DNA from 2 places in the Fructobacillus sp. ESL1129 genome. Region 2 is predicted to be linked to the other one. Evidence: predicted binding sites of a transcription regulator. Region 2 holds the regulator's gene; the other holds the start of a gene.

Region 1 (4,085 bases), 440 kb from region 2:
TAACTTTGAATAATAATCATGTGGATGTACCAAGCTTACCAACTGGTGCAACGACTTGGTCCGTTATGTTGAATTTTAGTAAGTGAGGGTTTAAAAAGTGAATTTACCTAATAAATTAACAGTGTTTCGGATTATTTTAATTCCAGTTTTTGTTCTGCTCCTTTCATGGCCAGGACAAGATGCGACGGTTTTGTTCGGTAATCCAAGCCTGAACTGGGTAATGGCAGCGATTGTCTTTGCTGTCGCTTGCTTAACTGACTTTTTAGATGGACAAATTGCTCGTCGGCGTCATCTCGTGACTAATTTTGGAAAGTTTTTCGATCCACTGGCTGACAAGTTGCTTGTGATGACCGCCTTGATTTACTTAACGGCTTTTGGCGATGTTCCAGCATGGGTTACAACGGTGATTGTGATTCGCGAGCTGGCAGTAACGGGATTACGTACGTTAGTCGTTGAAAACAATGGCACCGTACTTGCAGCAGCTTGGCCAGGCAAAATTAAGACTTTCTCCCAGATGTTTGCTATTTTCTTCCTCTATTTGAAGGATTGGCCGTTCTCGTTGGTCGGTTTACCGTTTGGTGAAGGTCTTCTCTACATTGCCGTTTTCTTTACGATTTATTCCGGCATTGATTATTTTTGGCAAAACCGTTCCGTTTTTGCTGACGGATTATAAGCGCTTTAGGCGCTTTTTTCGTTATAATAATTGAAGGGGAAATGATGCGAACAAATGTTCGAAAAACACTTGCTTTTTCAATCGTAAATCCGTAAACTAGTGGATAGACAATAAGGAGTTTTCAAATGGTTGCAAAGAAGACGAGTGAAAAAAAGAAGGATGGCCGTCAGGCTGCCTTAAATGAAGCGCTCAAAAAAATTGAAAAGAATTTTGGTAAAGGATCAATTATGACCCTTGCTGATAACCAGACCACACAGATTGCGACATCACCATCTGGTTCTGTTAAATTAGACATTGCCTTAGGCGTTGGTGGGTATCCAAAGGGCCGAATTGTGGAAGTTTATGGACCAGAATCATCTGGAAAAACGACCATTGCCTTGCACGCAGTCGCTGAAATTCAAAAGGCTGGCGGAACTGCGGCCTATATTGATGCTGAAAACGCGTTGGATGTTAAGTATGCCGAGGCACTAGGTGTTAAGAAGGACGAATTGCTTTTGTCACAACCAGATACAGGTGAGCAAGGATTGGAAATTGCCGATGCCTTGGTTCAATCTGGTGCTGTTGACATGGTCGTGGTCGATTCTGTTGCCGCCTTGGTTCCACGTGTCGAAATCGAGGGGGAAATGGGAGACGCCCACGTTGGGTTGCAGGCTCGTTTAATGTCCCAAGCGCTTCGAAAGTTAGCGGGAACCTTAAACCGAACGGGAACGATTGCGATTTTTATTAACCAGATTCGTGAAAAAGTTGGAGTGATGTTTGGAAACCCCGAAACAACACCAGGTGGTCGTGCTTTGAAGTTTTATTCAACTGTTCGTTTGGAAGTCCGCCGATCAACGCAGATCAAAGATGGTTCGGATGTGATGGGTAACTTAACGAAGGTTAAGGTTGTCAAGAACAAGGTGGCCCCACCATTTAAGGTTGCTGAGGTTGACATCATGTATGGAAAGGGAATTTCACAGACTGGTGAAATCCTGGATCTTGCAGTCGACCAAGATATTATCGATAAAGCGGGATCATGGTATGCTTATCAAGGTGAGCGCATTGGTCAGGGTCGAGAAAAAGCAAAAGAATATCTTGATGATCCAGAACATGCAGAACTTCGTGAAGACCTCTATCGTCAGGTCCGGAATGCTTATGGCATTGGTGATGAAGTGGCAACTGAAGAAGGACCTGATGAAACTGATCAAGTGACAAAACCTGCTGAAGGTGATGATTTGACTGACGAACCAATTATTTAATAAGATACAGTGACAGATTAAGTTACTTTTAAAAAGCGTTGTTCAACGCTTTTTTTTGTTATAATGTCTTTGTTCCTTACTCGTTGAACGCTTGTTGAAAAAGCAATGTTTTCATTCTTGTACCGGAACATTTTTTCTGTTGTTAATTAATCTTTTGCACACAGTGGGGGAAAAACGCACATGCAAAGATCGCATCGCGGAGGCATTATAGCGTCTCTTGTCGTTCTTGTTATTGCTGGATTGCTCGTCTTTGCTTATCAAACACGAGATAAAAATGGGAATAATGCACCAATTACTGCTGTCGGATCTACAGCCTTGCAACCATTAGTTGAGGCTGCTGGAGAAGATTATCAGAAGAGCCATCCTGGAACATCGGTTACGGTGCAAGGCGGTGGTTCTGGAACAGGCCTTTCACAGATTGCACAGGGAGCCGTTTCACTTGGAAACTCTGATTTGTATGCTCAGGAAAAAAAGGGCATTAATTCAAAGAATCTTGTGGACCACCGGGTTGCCGTTGTTGGGATTATGCCAATTGTTAATCAAGAAGTTGGTGTCGATAATTTGACATTGGAACAACTCACCGCCATTTTCACCGGTAAAATTACAAACTGGAAGGATGTCGGTGGTAATGATCAAAAGATTGTTTTGGTCAACCGTGCCGCAGGTTCTGGAACACGAGCTGCCTTTGAAAAATGGGCAATGAATGGCGCTACTTCGAAAGAAGCCCAGGAACAAGACTCATCTGGAATGGTGAAGTCAATTGTCAAGAACACGCCAGGTGCCATTTCTTACGTCGCCTTTGCCTACAAATCATCAGATGTTACGTCGGTTAAAGTTAACGGTATCATGCCGACTGATGAAAACGTTGAAAATGGTTCTTATCCAATTTGGTCTTATGAACACATTTATACAAAGGGACAGCCAACTGCTGATACAAAATCCTTCTTGGAGTACATGCAGTCAACGGCTTTCCAAAAGAAGTATGTTGAAAAACTCGGTTATATCGCAATGAATAAAATGCAAATTGACCGTGATATTAACGGCCATGTTACCCACAAATAAGGGGATTGCTTGAACAATGGATTTAATTACTGAAAAAATTAAAAAAACGTCGTTATCAACGAAACAAGATCGTTTCGGAAAGTTCATCTCAGTTTCTGCTTTGGTACTCATCGCGGCGATTGTTGTGTTAATTTTTGGTTTCGTTTTGACGCGTGGATTAGCAACCTTTACAACCAATAAAATTTCGGTGAGTGACTTTCTTTTCGGTACGAACTGGAACCCAAGTGTTGTGGATAAGAAGACTGGGATGCCGGGAGTTGGCGCACTGCCATTGATTTTGGGGTCACTTGCAGTAACTTTTCTAGCAGCCATCATTGCAACACCATTTGCCATTGGGACTGCCGTCTTTATGACTGAAATTGCCAAGAAACGTGGTGCTAAAATCATGCAGCCGGTAATTGAATTATTGGTTGGTATTCCATCCGTGGTTTATGGTGTCATTGGCTTAACGGTTGTTGTACCTGCCATCCGTTCAATATTTGGCGGTACGGGACTCGGAATTCTTTCCGGTACAATCGTTTTGTTTGTTATGATTTTGCCAACGATCACGTCGATGACAGTCGACACACTAAAGGGTGTTCCACGACACTATCGCGAATCTGCTTTGGCGATTGGGGCTACCCGTTGGCAGATGATTTATAAGGTGATTTTGCGAGCGGCAACACCGGGGATTTTGACGGCCATCGTCTTTGGAATGGCCCGTGCCTTTGGTGAGGCGCTTGCGGTTCAAATGGTGATTGGAAACTCCGCAACAATGCCGGATTCCTTAGTCTCACCGGCAGCGACTTTGACATCGGTGTTGACGATGGGGATTGGTAACACGGTGATGGGCTCACTCCAAAACAACGTCCTCTGGTCACTTGCCATGATTCTATTACTGATGTCGCTCATCTTTAACATTGTGATTCGCCTGATTGGTCGTAAAGGAGAGCTGAAATAATGAAAGCAAAGACTGCAGATAAAATCGCAACGGGCGTCATCTATGGAATTGCCGCTTCGGTGGCCTTCGTTTTGATTGCCATGCTGGCCTTTATTTTGGTCCGGGGACTTCCGCATCTTTCTTGGCACTTCTTGACCGCTGCTGCTCGTTCCTTTGAGGCTGGTGGTGGAAT
Region 2 (4,085 bases):
GCCGTGTAGAGTACGTAAAAATCATAGGTTTTACTTTTTTTGTCCGTCATAAAAAGCACTCCTATTCAATTGTCCAGGGTTGTCCATAGAGAATCTCTTCCACCTGCTTGGTGTAATCATTGGTTGCCGTGTAGGCGACGATGGGTGGTAGTACACGTACGCCACCAGCACGCCCCTGTTTAATCGCTTCAACCAGCACCATGTTTGCTTCTCGATCAGCTTTGCCGTAGACGAACTGAATGTGTTTGACTTCTAATCCCCTGGCAGTCAGTGCAGCAAAAATATCGGCCAGTCGTTCCGGTCGGTGCACCATGAAAAACTTCCCCTTGTTCTTCAGCAACTTATTGGCGGTTTGTGCTAACTTCGGCAAATCAATGGCCACCTCGTGCCTGGCAATCTGGTAGTGCTCATCCTGATTTTGCTTGGTCGTTTCCTTGACCGGAAAATAAGGTGGGTTACAGAGCACGGTGTCAACGGAACCAGGCTTAATCTGGTCAAAAACTTCTTGCATATCCGAATGAATCACGGAAACCCGGTCGTCAAGCTGGTTCAACTTCACCGACCGTTCGGCCATTTTAGCCAAATCGGCTTGTATTTCGACCAACATGACCCGTCCCGTGACTTTCTTGGCATAGAAAAGGCCCACGGCACCCGTTCCCGCTCCGAGGTCCACCGTCACCCCTCTTCCCTTCTTATTCGGCTTAGCAAAGTGGGCTAAAAGGACTGCATCCAACGAATAGGAGAACATGTCGGGGTTTTGAATCACGTTCACTTGCTGCGATGGTAGACCATCGAGCCGTTCGCCAGCCTGTAAATTCGCTTCTGTCATTTGCCTTTGTCCCCTTTTATAGTAAAATTAAACAGTTAAATCATATTGAAAGGACAAGCTTATGCTTTATCGCTTTATCCGGGTCTTCGTTGTGACCTTGGTTTCCATTATAAACGGACGTACTTATTATTTGAACAAAAATCGCTTGCCGAAAGAAGACAATTACATCCTCGTGGCGCCCCATCGTACCTGGTGGGATCCCGTTTGGTATGCCATGGCGGCCTACCCCAAACGTTTTATCTTTATGGCTAAGAAGGAATTGTTCAAGAACTTTTTCCTGCGCAAGCTAATCGTTTCGTTGGGTGCCTTCCCGGTCGACCGTAAGAACGTCGGTCCCGATGTGATTCGCAAACCCGTCAGTGAATTAAAGACGGGTGACCGTTCCCTCATCATGTTTCCCTCCGGTTCAAGGCACTCACAGAAACTCAAGTCTGGTTCCATCTTGATTGCCAAACTGTCTAAAAAGCCAATCGTACCCGCCGTTTACCAGGGACCTGTCAAGTTTTCCCACCTTTTCTTGCGTAAGCGCGTCACAATGAACTTCGGTGAACCCATCGTTATCGATCCGAAAGTGAAATTAACTGACGACGTGATTGCGGAATACAACGAAAAGATTGAAGCAGCCTTTGCCCAGCTCGATGATGAAATCGACCCAAATTGGGTCTACGTCGATCCAAAAGCCAAGCAATAATAAAAAGTCCCGAAGAATTCATCTTCGGGACTTTTTTAGATGAGCAAAATTACTTCTTTTGTGCCTTTTGGCTTTGTGCCTTCATCTGGCTCATCATTTGATTCAACTTCTTCTGTGATGGCTTTTGACCCATCGACATCATCATTGACTTCATCATCTCTTCTGAGATTGGTGGGTTCTTGGCCAAATATGACTTCATCGTGAAGCGCGCCAAGAAGAATCCACCAACCAGCCCAACAACCAGGGCCAAAAGTCCTACTAGTACAAGCATAGTGGTCTCCTTTACCTCTAAAAATCTAATGATAAGTATACCACAAGCAATCACCATCCGTTTCGACTTTTTAATCTTCATTTCAAAATACTTAAGAGTGAGGGTCAAGCTTAAGAAAATCTTACGAACATGCGTTTGCTTTTTCGCCTTATTTTCGCTAGAATAATAGCAGATTTAATGAAATGGGAAGAACACTATGGAATCGGATTCAAAACAAATTCAGGTACTCCGCTTCATTCACGAGTACCAATCAAAAAACGGCTTTCCGCCGACCATCCGTGAGATTGGTGAGTCAGTTGGCCTTTCGTCTTCTTCAACCATCCACGGTCACATTTCCCGTCTGATTAAAAATGGTTATCTCTTAAAGAAGGGTGAGAAAACGAAGGCCCGTGCCATCGAAGTAACCGCTAAGGGATTTGAAATGCTTGGGATTTCATCTAACGCTGGTAAGATTCCAGTGCTTGGTTTGGTCACCGCTGGTCAACCTATTTTGGCAGTTGAACAGGAAGCAACGGAATTCTTCCCTATTCCCGAAGATTTAATTCCCTACGACGGTGATCTCTTCATGCTAAACGTTCGCGGTGAATCCATGATTAACATCGGGATTCTTGATGGCGACAAAGTGATTGTCCGCCGTCAACAAACCGCCGACAACGGCGATATCGTCGTGGCGATGAACGAGGACAACGAAGCAACCGTCAAGCGTTTCTTCCGCGAAGCTGGCCACTACCGCCTGCAACCGGAAAACGATACCATGGCCCCCATTATTTTGGACCAGGTATCCATCCTCGGTAAGGTGGTATCACTCTATCGCGATGCCATCTACTAAAAACTACTAAAAGATCAGCATTTTGCTGGTCTTTTTCTTTTGCCATTACACAAAAAAAGACGACACTTCTGTGTCGTCTTTTTCATTTTCTACTGCTTATGCCTTATGAGCTGCTGCATAGCTTTCTGAAACAGGCTTTGTCACGATGTCGTTAATTTCACCAAGCAACGTGTTCAAAACTTGTTCAGCAGCCATCAAGGCCTTGATCTTTTCGTCAGCTTGAACATCCTTCGCAATGGCGTCCCATTCCTTCTCCTGTTCAGGAGTTGGTGTCTTTTGGGCCTGCATCATTTGTTGCACCGTCATTTGAATCGTTTGGAATTGCTTGAAGAGTTCCTTTGACTTGTCATCGCCTTGAACATCCTTGAAAGCCTTTTCCCATGATTGGTATTGCTCAGTTTGCGTCAATACCTTTGCCATCTCGTTTGCGTTATCGTAAATATTTACTGCCATTTATGTCAGTCCTTTCTTATCTAAACAACTTCAACTACTTTTACTAGTTGAACCATCCTGTTACAGTATCCCATACTTTATTAGCACCAGCAACCGTTGTGTCCACCCCGTTCTGAATGTTCTTCTTCGCGTTATCCGCCCATGAATTACCATCAGATGATGAACTGGCTGAACTCGTGGTCTTATTAGCGTCCGATACCGTAAAGGAGCTTTCTTCGGTGTTTGGTAAAATCTGCCCCATCGAAGTTTTGACCAGGTTTCCAATTGTTGACATTAAGCCAATTGGGAGTGAACTTGAACTATTGCCTTCAATTCCTTCCCATGAAACTTGGACCACATCGTTGGTATAGGCAACTGCCCATGAATCCTTTGATGAGTTCGAATTATTGGTCGAATTAGGGTTTTCCGTTGTTCCGGTCTTTCCAGCAATCGTATAGCCAGTTGGTGTGGCCCCCTTACCAGTACCGTTGGTATAGGTACCAAGCATCATCTTGGTCATCTTGTCGGCAATCGACTTGGAAATTAATTGTGTTTGCTTAGCCTTTGGTTTAGCCACGATTGTCTTACCCGAAGCATCCACAATCTTAGTGATGTAATGGGCCTCTGACATCTTTCCGCCGTTTGCAAAAGTCGTGTAGGCAGCAGCCATTTGCTGTGGTGAAACACCCTTTGTCAAACCACCAAGTGCCAGAGCGTAATTCTTATCGGAAGAAACCAAGTTCAAACCAAACTTCTTACCCCAAGTATAACCAGTATCCACCCCTAACTTATCAAGCAAGTAAACCGCAGGAATGTTGTACGAATGCTCGAGGGCTTCGTACATCTTCACATTACCCGTTTCAACGTTCAAGGCGTTGTTTGGCGAGTAGTTATTCGTACCGAAACTCATCTTTTTGTTTGGTAACTCGGTATTAATGGAATAGCCATTGACTAAGGCCGGCGTGTAGACAACCAATGGCTTAATAATCGATCCTGGTTGGAGCTGTGACTGGTTGGCGCGGTTAAAGCCACG

What was found. The regulator LexA, encoded in region 2, represses DNA repair genes until DNA is damaged. The targets are predictions, from matches to a motif close to CNAACANNTGTTNG.
Region 1: the regulator LexA is predicted to act here: its motif matches at 721-734, upstream of recA (recombinase RecA).

What each region holds. Positions count from the first base shown of each region.
Region 1 covers NZ_CP196668.1:11,051-15,135, forward strand. Annotated here, with positions in the region: gene ACSYSL_RS00070 (helix-turn-helix domain-containing protein) at 1-86, shown strand, start outside; gene pgsA (CDP-diacylglycerol--glycerol-3-phosphate 3-phosphatidyltransferase) at 98-673, shown strand; gene recA (recombinase RecA) at 799-1,911, shown strand; gene ACSYSL_RS00085 (phosphate ABC transporter substrate-binding protein PstS family protein) at 2,092-2,973, shown strand; gene pstC (phosphate ABC transporter permease subunit PstC) at 2,990-3,913, shown strand; gene pstA (phosphate ABC transporter permease PstA) at 3,913-4,085, shown strand, end outside.
Region 2 covers NZ_CP196668.1:453,288-457,372, forward strand. Annotated here, with positions in the region: gene ACSYSL_RS02215 (GIY-YIG nuclease family protein) at 1-50, opposite strand, end outside; gene ACSYSL_RS02220 (tRNA1(Val) (adenine(37)-N6)-methyltransferase) at 62-829, opposite strand; gene ACSYSL_RS02225 (lysophospholipid acyltransferase family protein) at 891-1,520, shown strand; gene ACSYSL_RS02230 (YneF family protein) at 1,570-1,791, opposite strand; gene lexA (transcriptional repressor LexA) at 1,988-2,620, shown strand; gene ACSYSL_RS02240 (YlbF family regulator) at 2,717-3,073, opposite strand; gene ACSYSL_RS02245 (PBP1A family penicillin-binding protein) at 3,117-4,085, opposite strand, start outside.